Regions from separate parts of the Novosphingobium sp. fls2-241-R2A-195 genome, predicted to be linked through region 1. Evidence: predicted binding sites of a transcription regulator. Region 1 holds the regulator's gene; each other region holds the start of a gene.
What was found. Region 1 encodes LexA, which represses DNA repair genes until DNA is damaged. Its sites were predicted from a motif close to GTTCCNCNCTTGTTCT; they were not measured.

Region 1 (4,795 bases):
GCTGCGGCTTGATTGCAGTTTCTGCAACTTGTTATGCGTCCTTTCCTTTGCGGAGTAGTTATCCGCATTTCAGCCGGGCAATCATGGTATTGCCCTTGCTGGCGGTCGCGGGCTGCCTTGCGGTTTGGGTGCGGTCGGAAATCGTCGGCCAGCCGGCAATCGAAAGGCCTGTAGCGGGCAGTTTCATCGCGCGGGTCCTTGCTATCGAATCGCAGCCTGCGCTTGATCGCGATCGCCTGCTGCTGGCCATGCGCGATCCGATAAGAGGTGTGCCCATTAAGGTCAGGCTCAACGTTCCCGGCAAGCGTTCCGCGGCGGGGATCGGTAGGGGGGATCTCGTAGCATTCAGGGCGCGGCTGATGCCGCCGGCGCCGCCCATGCTTCCGGGCGCATACAACTTTGCGCGAACAGCCTGGTTTGCCAGCATTGCCGCTACCGGATCGGTCGTGGGAGACGTGAAGGTCGTCCGGGAATTCAGCGCAGGCGCATGGGCACTATCGGATATACGTCAGACGCTAACGGATCATATTCGCGTTCGCATCGGGGAAGAGCGCGCAGGTATTGCCGCGGCATTCGTCACCGGTGATCGCGGAAATATTTCGGAGGCCGATGATCAGGCCATGCGCGATTCGGGGCTGGCACATCTGTTGTCGATAAGTGGGCTTCATGTCAGCGCGATGGTGGGGGCAGTGTACCTCGTGGCCATCCGATTACTGGCGCTTTCCTCATGGATGGCGCTTCGGGTGAGGTTGCCGGTAATCGCGGCCGGCGCAGGAGCCCTCGCCGGTGTAGCTTACACCCTTTTGTCCGGTTCTGAAGTCCCTACAGTCAGATCATGCATCGGGGCATTGCTGGTGCTGTTCGCGCTCGCCCTTGGGCGTGAGCCCTTGTCCTTGCGCATGCTGGCGGTTGCAGCGTTCTGCGTTCTTCTGCTGTAGCCCGAGGCAGTAATGGGGCCCAGTTTTCAGTTGAGCTTCGGAGCGGTTCTGGCGCTTATCGCAGTCAGCACATCGGAACCGGTGCGCCATTTCCTTGGGCCGCGTGACGAAGGGATGATCGCAAGAGCAATGCGCCATATCGCTCTATTGCTTTTGACCGGCGCGGTAATCGATCTGGCACTCATGCCTATCGGCCTGTACCATTTCCACCGCGCTGGCGTATATGGAGCGCTGGCCAATGTGCTCGCGATCCCGTGGTCGACTTTCATCGTCATGCCGTTGCTGGCTAGTGCATTGATCCTCGACATCGCCGGGCTGGGAGGGCCTTTCTGGTGGCTGGCGGGCGTTTCGGTGGATGTGCTTGTCGGACTGGCACATTGGTTCGCTTCAAGACCGGGGGCGGTCAACCTGCTTCCGGGTACCGACGCCTGGGCATTCATGCTTTTTGTGTCGGGCGGGCTTTGGCTCGGTCTATGGACCGGCCGCATCCGCTGGGCGGGATTTCCCATTGCCGCGATCGGTGTGCTTTTGCTCGCGATGGCCCCGCCTGCAGATATATTGGTATCGGGCGACGGTCGCCATGTCGGCCTTGTCGAAAACGGCGGAAATCAGTTGTTCTTACTCAGGGACAGCAAAGGAGGCTATGCCCGGGACAATCTGATGGAGTTCGCGGGGATAGAAGCGGAACCCGCCACGCTTGATAAGTGGCCAGGCGCAAGGTGCAACCCGGACTTCTGTAAGGTGCCGATTGAGCGATCGGGGAAAGTCTGGCACCTGCTGATGTCGCGTGGACGCGATTCCGTCGCGGAACGTTCGCTTGTTGCAGCATGTGAGCACAGCGACATCGTCATATCAGATCGCTGGTTACCACGTAGCTGCCGCCCGCGCTGGTACAAGGCCGATCGTGGATCTTTGGCTCATACGGGAGGATTGGCCGTTTATCTGGGCAAGGGGCGCATCGATACTGTGGCTCAGACGCAGGGCTCACACGGCTGGTGGCATTCCTCACCATTTCATGTCCGTGAGAATGGACCTTCAACCACCAACTAGCGAACTAAGCGTGGTTCTTCCGGCGCGTGAGGACTTTCATAGTCCAATCCGAAGCCGGATTTTGCCTAATATACCGGATTTGACCTAATATGATTGCCGCAATGCGTATCGCAAGAAACTCCGGCACGGATCAAAACCGTCCGGAGTAAGTCGCGCTACTTGCCACAACGATGGTGCATCGGACTGGAAAAGTTTTAATTATACCGACGAAGCAGGCCAGCGAGCTTGCCCTGGACTTCCACTTCATCCGGGCCATATATCTGCGGTTCGTAAGCGGCGTTTGCAGGATCCAGGCGAACCATTCCAGCTTCACGTCGCAGGTATTTCAACGTGGCTTCTTCGCCACGGATGAGAGCCACCACGATCTCGCCATCCCGGGCAGCATTCGTGCGCTTAACGAGCGCGAAATCGCCATCCAGAATGCCCGCTTCGATCATGGAATCACCGGAGACCTCCAGCGCATAGTGTTCGCCCGAACCGAGCAGTGCAGCCGGGACAGGCAGGGTCGATTGGCCTTCCAGTGCCTCGATCGGAACGCCTGCCGCGATGCGGCCGTGCAGTGGAATCTCGATCACGTCATTCGCCGCTTCTACGGCGCGACGAGGTGCCTGAAGAGGGGGCACCCCATGGTTGCTATTGGCAGCGGATGGACGTGGCGCCTTGCTGCCCGTATCGTCCGGTTGACGCAAGACTTCCAAAGCGCGCGCCCGGTTGGGAAGGCGGCGAATGAAGCCTCGCTCCTCCAGCGCCGAAATCAGTCGGTGAACACCGGACTTCGACTTGAGATCAAGGGCTTCCTTCATCTCCTCAAAGCTAGGAGAGATGCCGCTTTCTTCAAGCCGTGCCTGGATGAACCGGAGCAATTCGTGCTGCTTGCGAGTCAACATGGTCGCTGCCTTTTCGTGACCTTCGAACCAGGCAAGTCCTGATCCCGCTTGTTCTCGTAGTGAACAATGGGGGAACAATCAAGCAACCAATTGAACTCAATTCAAGCAATGCCGTCATTCTGGAGCAGGAAAATCCGAACTTCGTCTCCTGCAGCCGCCGGCGCGGCCATTGCCGCGCGATCTACCAGCACATTGCTTGCGGCCAGAGAGGACAGGGCGCCGCTGTCCTGCAATGCATTGACGGTCACGCTTTCGCCATCCCACCAACCGCGAAGAAACTCACGGCGGCGACCGTTGGCGCGCAGCGGCATACTTAGTCTGGCGGCCAGGCGCATCGGCAATGGCCTCGCGGCACCCTGCATCGCTCGCAGGAGAGGAAGCAGAAAATGGTAGGCCGTAACGTAGCTGGAGACCGGATTTCCGGGTAGTCCCAGTATGATCTGTCGCCGTCCCGTCAGTTCGCGCGTGGCGACGAGGATGGGTTTGCCGGGCTTGATCGCCACGCGCCAGAAATCGATGCTCGCGCCCCAGCGTTCGAGGGCCGGGCGGATGAGGTCGTGATCGCCGACAGAAGCGCCGCCGCTGGTCACGATGAGATCGACATCGTCGGATGCCTCGAAAGCGCGCGTGATCGTGTCGATATCATCACGTACAGGCCCGATCCGCCTCGCATGGACATCCATCGCTGAAGCCATAGCCGCCAGCATGACGCCGTTGCTTGCGGGAATCTGATGGGGGGCGCAGCATTCCGGGTTTTCAGCGAGTTCATCGCCGCTGTCGATCACGGCCAGCCGCGGTGTGCGATGGACAGGCAGGTGCGTATGGCCCGAAGCGATTGCCAACGCCATTTGCGCCGGAGTGATGCGCGCGCCCGGCAGCATGATTTCCGTCCCCGTGACGAAATCCATTCCGCGATGTCTGATATGCTTGTGCGCGGGATCGGGTGCTTCACCCGACAACGTCAGGATTTCGGCATCTCTAGCAAGGTCTTCCTGGAGAATGACTGCCGCCGCATCGACCGGCAATATTGCTCCCGTTGAAATGCGTACGGCTTCGCCCGTGGAGAGGGGGCCGACGTGGGGATGCCCGGCGGCGCTTTCTCCGATCACTCGCCAGGGGCCCTGCAAGTCCCCGGCCGTCACTGCATAGCCATCCATCGCAGATAGGTTGGCCGGTGGCTGCGTGCGTCGGGCATATAGCGGTTCTGCGAGATACCGGTTGTATGCGCCTTCGATATCGACTCGCTCTATCGGAAGGGGTGTGGCCAACGCCAGCAATCGAGCCTGTGCCTCCTCGAGCGAGAGCGGCGCCGATTTGTTCATTCGGCCCACCCATCCAGTTTCCAGTGGCCCGACTTGCCGCCGATCTTTTCTACAAGGCGAATGTCACTGATGACCATGCTCTTGTCGAGCGCCTTGGCCATGTCGTAGATTGTCACAAGTGCGATGGAAGTCGCTGTTATTGCTTCGATTTCAACGCCGGTTTTTCCCGTCAAGGATGCTCGGGCAATTACCTTTATCGCGTTGTCTTCGAACGAGAACTCCAGATTTACGGCATCCAGCGCGAGAGGATGACACATCGGAATGAGTTCTGCCGTGCGCTTCGCCGCCATTATGCCAGCGATCCGCGCAGTACCTAGAACGTCACCCTTGGGCGCATTTCCAGCGCGAACGGCGGCGAGGGCGTCATCGCTCATCGAAATCCGACCGGAAGCTATGGCAGTGCGCTGTGTCTCGGCCTTGGCGCCAACGTCGACCATGCGGGCGTTGCCGTTGGCATCGATATGCGTGAGGGACTTGTTCATCGCAACCCCATGGGCATTACGTTCCGGTGAGAAGGGCGCGCGTCGCCGCTTCTATATCATTTTTGCGCATCAGGCTTTCGCCCACCAGGAAGGTGCGGGCACCGCAAGATGACAGG
Region 2 (4,795 bases), on a different contig from region 1:
GATGAAGATGCTGACGGACAGACAGGAGCAAGACTTCGCGGTCGTCATCGGCGAAGGGAATGACGAGATCTTTGCCGCCGACATCGACGATATTGAAAGGACGCTCGATCTCGTGAAGTCCTGATCTCACCGCCGTCCAAACGAAAACGGCCTCCCGGTTACCCGGAAGGCCGCTCTCGGTGAAACTTCAGCGCCTTATTGGCAGGCGAGACATTCATCGTAGTCGGTCGAGCCGCCGCTGGCCGCCAGTTCGAACTTGGGCAGTTCGCTGGTGTTGTCGGCTTCCACGCCGCCCGCGAAACCGGCACGCTGCACCGACTTGGAGCGCAGGTAGTAGAGCGACTTGATGCCCTTTTCCCACGCCTGGAAGTGGAGCATCATCAGGTCCCACTTGTCGACGTCGGCCGGGATGAACAGGTTCAGCGACTGCGCCTGGTCGATGTAAGGCGTACGATCAGCCGCGAATTCTAGCAGCCAGCGCTGGTCGATCTCGAAGCTGGTCTTGTAGACCGCCTTTTCCTCGGCCGAGAGGAAGTCGAGATGCTGGACCGAGCCGTTCTGCTCGAGGATCGAATTCCACACGTTGTTGGAATCCTTGGACTTCGAGGCCAGCAGCTTCTGCAGGTAGGGGTTCTTCACCACGAAGCTGCCCGAGAGCGTCTTGTGGGTGTAGATGTTCGCCGGGATCGGCTCAATGCAGGCCGAGGTGCCGCCGCAGATGATCGAGATCGACGCGGTCGGCGCGATCGCCATCTTGCAGCTGAAACGCTCCATCACGCCCTGGTCGGCGGCGTCGAGGCACGGTCCGCGCTCCTTGGCGAGCATCATCGAGGCTTCGTTGGCCTTGGCGTTGATGTGCTGGAACATCTGCAGGTTCAGCGCCTTGGCCATCGCGCTTTCGAAGCCGATGCCCTTCTTCTGCAGGTACGAGTGGAAGCCCATCACGCCCATGCCGACCGAACGCTCGCGCTCCGCCGAGTAGCGGGCGCGGGCCATTTCGTCCGGCGCGCGGTCGATGTAGTCCTGCAGGACGTTGTCGAGGAAGCGCAGCACGTCCTCGATGAAGCGCTTGTCACCCTTCCACTCTTCCCAGGTCTCGATGTTGAGCGAGGAGAGGCAGCACACCGCCGTACGGTCGTTACCAAGGTGGTCGCGGCCAGTGGGGAGGGTGATTTCCGAGCACAGGTTCGAGGTCGAGACCTTGAGGCCGAGATCGCGGTGATGCTTGGGCATCATGCGGTTCACGGTGTCGGAGAAGACGAGGTAGGGCTCGCCGGTGGCGAGGCGCACTTCGACCAGCTTCTGGAACAGCGAGCGGGCATGGACCTTGCCGCGCACCGAGCCGTCCTTGGGGCTGCGCAGGGCGAAGTCGGTGCCGTCGCGCACGGCTTCCATGAACTCGTCGGTCAGCAGCACGCCGTGGTGCAGGTTGAGCGCCTTGCGGTTGAAGTCGCCGGAGGTCTTGCGGATCTCCAGGAACTCCTCGATCTCGGGGTGCGAGACATCGAGGTAGCAGGCGGCCGAGCCGCGGCGCAGCGAGCCCTGCGAAATCGCGAGGGTCAGCGAATCCATTACGCGCACGAAGGGGATGATGCCGCTGGTCTTGCCGTTGAGGCCCACCGGCTCGCCGATGCCGCGCACGTTGCCCCAGTAAGTGCCGATGCCGCCGCCGCGCGAGGCGAGCCAGACGTTCTCGTTCCAAGTGGCGACGATGCCTTCGAGGCTGTCCTCGACCGAGTTGAGGTAGCACGAGATCGGCAACCCGCGCCCGGTGCCGCCGTTCGACAGCACGGGGGTGGCGGGCATGAACCACAGGCGCGAGATGTAGTCGTAGAGACGCTGCGCGTGCTCCTGGTCGTCCGCATAGGCATCGGCCACGCGGGCGAAGAGGTCCTGATACTTCTCGCCGGGAAGCAGGTAGCGGTCGTCGAGCGTTTCCTTGCCGAAGTCGGTCAGGAGCGCATCACGCGACGCATCGGTGACGATAGTGAAGCGGCGATCGTGGATCGTCTTGGAATCGACGACCTTCTTCTTCGTCTTCGGCGCCTCGACCACCAAATCGGCGGTCGAGGTATCGGTCTTGTCCATAGCCACGGCCGAGGCTTCCTTTTTCATCGCCGCTTCGGAGACATGCCCGGCAAGGAGCGACTCCATATCGACTTGCGCGGGATCCGCGTAGCTCACATCCGAATCAGACACGTGTCCGTCGCTTCCATTCCTGAAGTCCACTGGTGCGCCCCCAATGTATCGTCAAAACCTGTCATCGAACCGCCACGAGGGCGATCCAAACTGCTTTCGGCGGCCGAGCAGGCCGGCACCGAGTCGAAGGGCGCTCAAGAACGTCCCATCTATCAGAACCAGCACAAAAAGAGAACGACATTCCCTGCCAGACCACCGGCGCGCCGGTTCGAGAAGTCTGGTCCCAAGTTTCCTGACGGGCTCCGCACGGACCTTTCGGCTTATGCGCTTTATCCCTAGGTATTGAGGCCCCTCGATCGGTGCGACACAACCTATAGTGCCCTTTCCAGCGAGAGGTTCAAGAGGGGGCCGGAATATGGCGTCGGCCCATGCATTCGTCACCGGGCCGTCACCTGACTGCCGCGACGCGCCGAATTTCCGTTGTCTTGCAGAAGCGCAACCCTTTGAATCGGCCCTCGCCTCCTAAATTTTTCCACATAAATCACCGGTGAGACGAATCGGGCGTGCGACGAACGGAGACGGTCAAGACCCAACGCAGCGACGTTCCCCAGCAATCCCATCGGCTTTCGTCGAGATGCGTGCGTCGCTTAACGAGGACCTGCAACCACCAGCCGGCTCGCCGCTTATCAGCGTGAATGCGACGGCGCTGCGGCGCGTAGGGGAGTTATTCTACAAATGCTGAACATCATCGGTGCCATCATCAGCGGCCTCGTCATCGGCGCGCTGGCCCGGTTCTTCTATCCGGGCGCAGTGCCCATGGGCTGGATCGCAACGATCCTGCTGGGCGTCGGCGGCTCGCTGCTGGCGGGGCTGGTGACCAGCCGCGGGCGCGGCGATTTCAGCCGCGCCGGATGCCTGGCCTCGGTGATCGGCGCTATCGTGCTGATCTTCCTCGGGCGGGTGTTGCATATCGGGTGACCCCTCGATCCCGTCATTGCGAGCGAAGCGAAGCAACCCAGGGCAGTTTTGCTCTGCCCTGGGTTGCTTCGCTTCGCTCGCAATGACGCGGTGGCTCAGGGCACCAGCACCGTGTCCAGTGGCTGCGCATCCGCCGCCGGATAATCCAGCGTATAATGCAGCCCCCGACTCTCGTGCCGTTTCAACGCGGATTCGACGATCAGTTCCGCACTCTGCAGCAGGTTGCGCAGTTCGATCAGGTCGGTCGAGACGCGGAAGTGGCGGTAGTATTCCTCGGTCTCGCCATTGAGCATCTGGATGCGGTGCATGGCGCGCTCCAGCCGCTTGGTGGTGCGCACGATGCCGACATAGTTCCACATGAACCGGCGAATCTCGGTCCAGTTCTGCTTGATGACCACTTCTTCGTCGGAATCGGTCACGCGGCTTTCGTCCCAGGCGCGCACTTGCGGCGGCGCCTCGAAGCTGTCCCACTTCGCGAGAATATCCGCCGCCGCCGCCTCGCCGAAGACGAAGCATTCGAGCAAGGAGTTCGACGCCAGACGGTTCGCCCCGTGCAGCCCGCTCTCGGTGCACTCACCGGCGGCATAGAGGCCCGGCAGGTCGGTGCGGCCGTCGAGGTCCACGAGGATGCCGCCGCAGGTATAGTGCTGCGCGGGCACGACGGGGATCGGCTCCTTCGTCATGTCGATGCCGAGGCCCATCAGCTTCTCGTAGATGTTCGGGAAGTGCGCCTTCACGAAGTCTTCGGGCTGGTGGCTGATGTCGAGGTGGACGTAATCTAGGCCGAAGCGCTTGATTTCGGAGTCGATGGCGCGCGCCACGACGTCACGCGGGGCCAGTTCCAGCCGCTCGGGATCGTAGAAGGTCATGAAGCGCTTGCCGGTGCGCGGGTTGATCAGGTGCCCGCCCTCGCCGCGCACGGCCTCGGTGATGAGGAAGTTCTTGACGTCCAGATTGTAGAGGCAGGTCGGGTGGAACTGCATCATCTCCATGTTGGAGACGCGCGCGCCCGCACGCCAGGCCATGGCGATACCGTCGCCGGTGGCGCCGCGCGGGGCGGTGCTGAACTGGTAGACGCGGCCCGCGCCGCCCGTCGCCAGCACGGTGGCGCGGGCGGTGAAGGCCTCGACCCGGCCGCTCTCCTCGTTCAGCGCATAGACACCCCAGACGCGGCCCGAGCCCGAATAGCGCAGCTCATGCCGCCCGGTAATCAGGTCGATGCACGAATAGCCGGGAAGCAGGGTGATGTTGGGGTGCGCCTCGGCGGCCTGCAGCAGCGCCTGCTGCACCGCCCAGCCGGTGGCGTCGGCAACGTGGACGATGCGGCGATGCGAATGGCCGCCCTCACGCGTGAGGTGGAGCGCCTCTCCGTCCATGTTGAACGGCACGCCCAGTTCGACCAGCCGCTCGATCGCATGGGGTGCCCGCTCGATGACGAACTCCACCGTCTCGCGCCGGTTGAGGCCAGCCCCTGCGACCATGGTGTCGCGGACATGCTCCTCGAAAGTATCGCCGGCATCAAGCACGGCGGCGATGCCGCCCTGCGCCCAGGCCGTCGAACCGCCGGTCAACGTGCCTTTGGCCAATACCGCGACCCTGACCTTGTCGGCTACCGCAAGCGCAGCCGTAAGCCCGGCCGCACCGGAACCGATCACAAGGACGTCGAATGCGCCGGCGG
Region 3 (4,795 bases), on a different contig from region 1:
ACGCGGAGGATGATCGGGTAGCAGGGCGACCACGTTGGTGAGCAGTTCAGGCCGATGCAGCAGGCGAACCGGCCTGCGCCAGGCAGGCCAGCCGGCTGTCGTCGCAAGCGGCGGCGTGCGGCGAACCGCGCGCTCAGGCACGTCGCTCTCGATCGCGCTGACCCGGAACAGCGCCTCTTCGCCAGCCCGGCCCGCCAGTTGGTCGACGAGCGGCGCGACATCAGGCGTGTGCTGCGTGTCCAGGAGGCCACTCCCGAGCGCGACCGGCTGCAGGTCCTCGACGCGCGGCGCGGCAAGCTTCATCACCTCGATGCCAAGCCCGGGGTCGATCCGATCGACGCGCATGGCGAACATGCGTGCGAGATGCTTGGCATCTCGGGTGGTGCGCGCGGTACCCACGGCGACGCGCTGGTCGATCCCGTCCACCCGTTGGCAAGTCAGCACTGCGGTGCGCAAGCCCAGCCGGCGGCCTTGCAGTTCGTGCACGAGGTCGGTGAGAAGATCGCCGATTACATGGTTGATGGCCTCGGCGGTGACGATTGGCTCGAGCAGCCGGCGCTCGGCGCGAGGCTCCTCGAACGCAGCCACCGGAACGATCGGCTCGGCAACAAGGCCTCGCGCCTGGTCGAGCCGCTCGACGGCCTTCAGCCCAAGCCTCTTGGCGAGGGGGCCACGCGGCATCGCATAGAGGTCGCCGATGCGTTCCAGGCCGAAACGGCCTGCCGTTGCCAGAGTGTCGGCGGCCAGGCGCAGGGCGGCCAGCGGCAGGTCGGCGATCGCCTGCGCCTCGCTGCGTGGAGGCAGGATAATCACGGTGTGGCCTCCGAAACGGGCAAGCGCATGCGCGGCGCCCGGCGTTGCGGCGATGGCGATGCGCGCGGTAAAGCCCAGGCGATCCAAAAAACGCAGAACCCGGCGGCAGAAGCGATCCTCGCCGCCGAACAGATGCGTGGTCCCGGTGAGATTGAGCCAGAGGCCATCGGCATCGCAGGCACTTGCGGTCGGTGTCCAGTGCCGGACGGCATGAAGCGCCAGCCGGTCGAGCCAGGCCGCGTCTGCAGCTTGGTCGGAGCCGCGCACGTCGAGCTCGCTTACGAGTGCGCGTGCGTGGGCGGCGGCCATGCCGGGACGCAGGCCGAGGTCGAGCGCGACCGGGCAAGCGGCGGTCACGATGTCGCGTTGCCCACTGCGCGCGATGAGGACCAGGGGCCTGGCCCAGAGATGGGACTGGCGATGCGCCGCGTGCACCGGCCACGGCCTGCCGGCCGCTGCGCCGTCGTCACAAGCCATGGCCCTGAAGGGATGATCGGCGGTTTCGCTGCGTCGCCCCATCTCGCGCATCGTCGGTCGCTGATGGGCCGGCAGTGCGTCGATATCGGCCTGCGCCGAGGCGGGGCCAAGCGCACCTTGCGCCCAGCGCGCGCCGGGTCGCCATCCGCCGCCCCGCGGCACCGAGCAGGCACCGGGGTCGTCGTCAATGGCTTGCGAAAAGCGCGGGACCAGCGCGGCCGCGTCAAGCGGCGCGGATGGACGCTCCAACCGGCGCAGTCGCTCGATCGGCAACTGCGGCAGGTAGAGCGAGGCAACCCTGGTCATCGCAGGCCTCGACAAGAAGGGAAAAGGGATTGCCGCCGCGCTGGCGGACAAGTTCGATCGTCCATTGCCCCCGGCCGATGCCGGCATGGGGTAGCGTGGTGGAAGGCGCCGCTGCGATGCTCCAGCGCGTCATTGCAGCGGAGGGCTGAGCCAGCGGGCTGCGCTCGCGCGAACGATGCCGCCGGTAGAGAAGCATCGGGGTTTGCCCGTCGGACGCAGCCAGCTGCAGGCGCCGGGTAGCGGTCTGGTCGGCGGCTTTGACCTCGGCGATGACGCAGGCCAGCGATCCGTCGCGCAAAGCATCTTCGGCCAGTGCAAGGACTTCGGAGTCCTTCCTGCCCTGGGCATAGAGCACTTTGCCGGGGCCGAGCCCGACCTGTTCGAGGCCTGGAGCATACAGGTCGAAGCGGCTAAGCGCCCACAGCACGGTCATGCCCTGGGCGGCAGCAAAGCGCGCGGCGAGCCCCGCGGCAAACAGGGTGGCGGCAGCATCGTCGCTCCAGCTGGCGCTAGCGCCGGCGATCTCGTGAAGCGCAGCGCCATCGAGGCCGCCGCTGGCGAGGCGCGTGTCGATTTGCAGCAGGCCGAACGGCAGCACCGGCCCGCGCGCTGCCTGCACCTGCGCGATCTGGGCGCGTAGTGCGGCAAGGTGCTCGGCAGGCAGCCGGGAGGGAAGGGCGGTGTGCAGGATCATTGGTCAACAGCGACTCATGTGTTCGCTATATGTTCTATTCTGACTGCCGCTTCGTCAAGGTGCCGGCCTATCCGAACAAGGCGAGTTGATCGCTAAGCAACGGACTGAAAAAGATAAAGAATTTTCCGGAAGACCGTTGTGCTCATTAGTGCCCTCAAGAAAGGGAAGGCGCTCGGGGGCTGTTTACGGGCGCGTTCGCTCGCGGTTCCCACTGGTTCGTGAGACGCGGAGATGTTCGGCAGAGCGTGCTCACTGGCTAAGCGCCGGGCCCCGTGCCCGGCACTCACAAGCTGCTCAGCCACAACCACGTGGACCAGAGCGCGGTCGATCCTGACGTCCCGCGCCTTAGCCTGCCCGTAACACGCTCGCAGCGGGCGGATGCGGCTGCAGGATAGGATCAGGCCTGTGTCCGTGTGGGCTCTGCAAATCCGCTGGGGCGTGCGACCTTCTGCTGTTCTGCCGTCCGCCGATCAGTGTAGCGCTTGTAAGCGTACCCGCCTGCGACTGCGGTGATGAGGCCAAGGGGGCCGAGGCGGCGTATCACCATCGGCGCTGCAAAGCCGAGCAAAGTTCCTCCAGTGCCGCTCACCCCCTGGACGTGCTTTGCGGCCCTGTTTCCTGCGATTGCGCCGATGACCTTGCCAAACAGGGGAATTCTCCTTGTGTGTGTTATGCAAGGGACCGGGCCGAGAATGGTTCCGGGCGCGATGTTATCCGGGTAATTCGGGCACCGGATGCGTTTCACATATCCACAGGCTGTGGACAAAGCGGCCTCAAGGCGCGTTCAGCGTGAGTATGCGACTTTGACCGCGGTTTCGGCTGTTCCATGGTGGAAGGCCGCGAAGCTCGAAAGCAACGTAGCTTTGCGAACCATAGACATCGACAGGACGAACTTCTCATGAACAACAGCGATCTCGCCGACGCCATCGCCAACGATCACGGCATTACCAAAACCGACGCCCGCAAGATTGTCGACGCCGTCTTTGAGGCCATCGGCAGCGCGGCGGCCAAGGGTGAGGAAGTCTCGCTCAATGGCTTTGGCAAGTTCAAGGTGAAGCACAGCCCCGAACGTGAAGGCCGCAACCCCGCTACCGGTGAGGCAATGACCATCAAGGCTTCGAAGAAGCTGACCTTCACGGTCGCCAAGGCGGTCAAGGACAAGCTCAACGGCTGATGCAATACGGTGGCGGCATCGCGCCTATTGCCGGCGCCGCCACCATGCATAATTTCCCCGACCAGTTCCCGAGGCCGAGCGGCATGATCGTACGGATAACAGTGGGCAGCAACGCTGATCTTCTTGAATGGTCGGCTCTGCGCACGTCGCTCTGGCCAGATGGCTCGGAAGCGGAGCACCAGGAAGACGTGGTTCAACTGATGGCGGAGCCACAGCCTTTCATTGGCTTTCTGGCGCGCGATCAGCGCGGCGCGCTTGTCGGATTTGCGGAAGCCGCGCTGCGCGTCGATTACGTCAACGGCTGCGAAACTTCACCGGTCGCTTTCCTTGAAGGGCTATACGTCGTGGAAGAATGCCGGCGACAAGGCATTGGACGCGGCTTGGTGGACGCCGTGGAAGCATGGGCTCGCAGCATGGGCTGCGCTGAACTCGCTTCGGATGCCATGTTGGACAACACCGTGTCGCATGCGATGCACGCAGCGCTGAAATTCGAGGAAACCGAGCGGGTCGTGTATTTTCGCAAGCTCCTGACGCCGATGCCGCTGTTAAGCTGAACTGCTCCAGGCGCCGCTTCGGACGTTGATTGACACCTTTTCCGCAGCTTGTTCACCGTGTTATCAACAGGCCAAACATCTATGGGGCATGCCGGGCATTGATGCTGATCGGCCGCCGTCTCGTCCGAGCAGACTTGAAAGCAAGCGAGCCGGCCGCCGCCAATCCGACGAGAGGAGTATCTGCTGGCCAATCGCTTCATAGGACCGTGTGCCGTTGACGCATTGTTGTAGTCGTGCATGCCCCAGATCGAGGTGTTCGCTCCTTTTATCCTTGAAAAGCCCAGCAATCACGTCGATCCATGACAAATTGCCATGAAGGCAATAGCTCAACGTCGTCGTTATAAATCCGAGAGGGGCAAATCGATGCCTGACACCGAACCGACTTCCGATATTGCGGCACTCACCGTTCAACTTCTGAGCGCGTATCTCGCCAACAATACGGTCAGTGCCGATGATCTTGCCGGCCTTATTCGCTCGACACGGGCCGCTCTCGTCGAAGATAGCGCCCCAGCACAAGCAGAGCCCGAAGCACCGACCTTCACGCCCGCAGTTTCAGTGCGCAAGAGCCTGGCGTCGGCAGATCACATTCTCAGCCTCATCGACGGCAAGCCTTACAAGACGCTCAAGCGTCACCTGGCGAGCAACGGCCTCACCCCGGAACAATATCGCGAACGCTACAATCTGTCTGCGACCTACCCGATGGTCGCGCCGTCTTTCGCGGCGCGGCGCCGCGAGATCGCCGAAAAAATCGGATTGGGGAAACGCGAGGCGGCTGTC

Region 2: a site for LexA is predicted at 2,360-2,375, ahead of QRN25_RS14445 (ribonucleoside-diphosphate reductase subunit alpha). Genes of this name have one in related genera too.
Region 3: a site for LexA is predicted at 2,311-2,326, ahead of QRN25_RS08895 (ImuA family protein). Genes of this name have one in related genera too.

The regions. Positions count from the first base shown of each region.
Region 1 covers NZ_JARVRY010000016.1:66,055-70,849, forward strand. The annotation lists partial or broken gene QRN25_RS13125 (ComEC/Rec2 family competence protein) at 1-1,988, shown strand, start outside; gene lexA (transcriptional repressor LexA) at 2,183-2,875, opposite strand; gene QRN25_RS13135 (molybdopterin molybdotransferase MoeA) at 2,977-4,197, opposite strand; gene moaC (cyclic pyranopterin monophosphate synthase MoaC) at 4,194-4,679, opposite strand; gene trpC (indole-3-glycerol phosphate synthase TrpC) at 4,696-4,795, opposite strand, start outside.
Region 2 covers NZ_JARVRY010000018.1:7,945-12,739, reverse strand. The annotation lists gene QRN25_RS14450 (glycosyltransferase family 61 protein) at 1-124, shown strand, start outside; gene QRN25_RS14445 (ribonucleoside-diphosphate reductase subunit alpha) at 196-2,154, opposite strand; gene QRN25_RS14440 (GlsB/YeaQ/YmgE family stress response membrane protein) at 2,875-3,117, shown strand; gene nadB (L-aspartate oxidase) at 3,213-4,795, opposite strand, start outside.
Region 3 covers NZ_JARVRY010000008.1:104,895-109,689, forward strand. The annotation lists gene QRN25_RS08890 (Y-family DNA polymerase) at 1-1,596, opposite strand, end outside; gene QRN25_RS08895 (ImuA family protein) at 1,514-2,290, opposite strand; gene QRN25_RS08900 (HU family DNA-binding protein) at 3,189-3,464, shown strand; gene aac(6') (aminoglycoside 6'-N-acetyltransferase) at 3,548-4,018, shown strand; gene QRN25_RS08910 (MucR family transcriptional regulator) at 4,331-4,795, shown strand, end outside.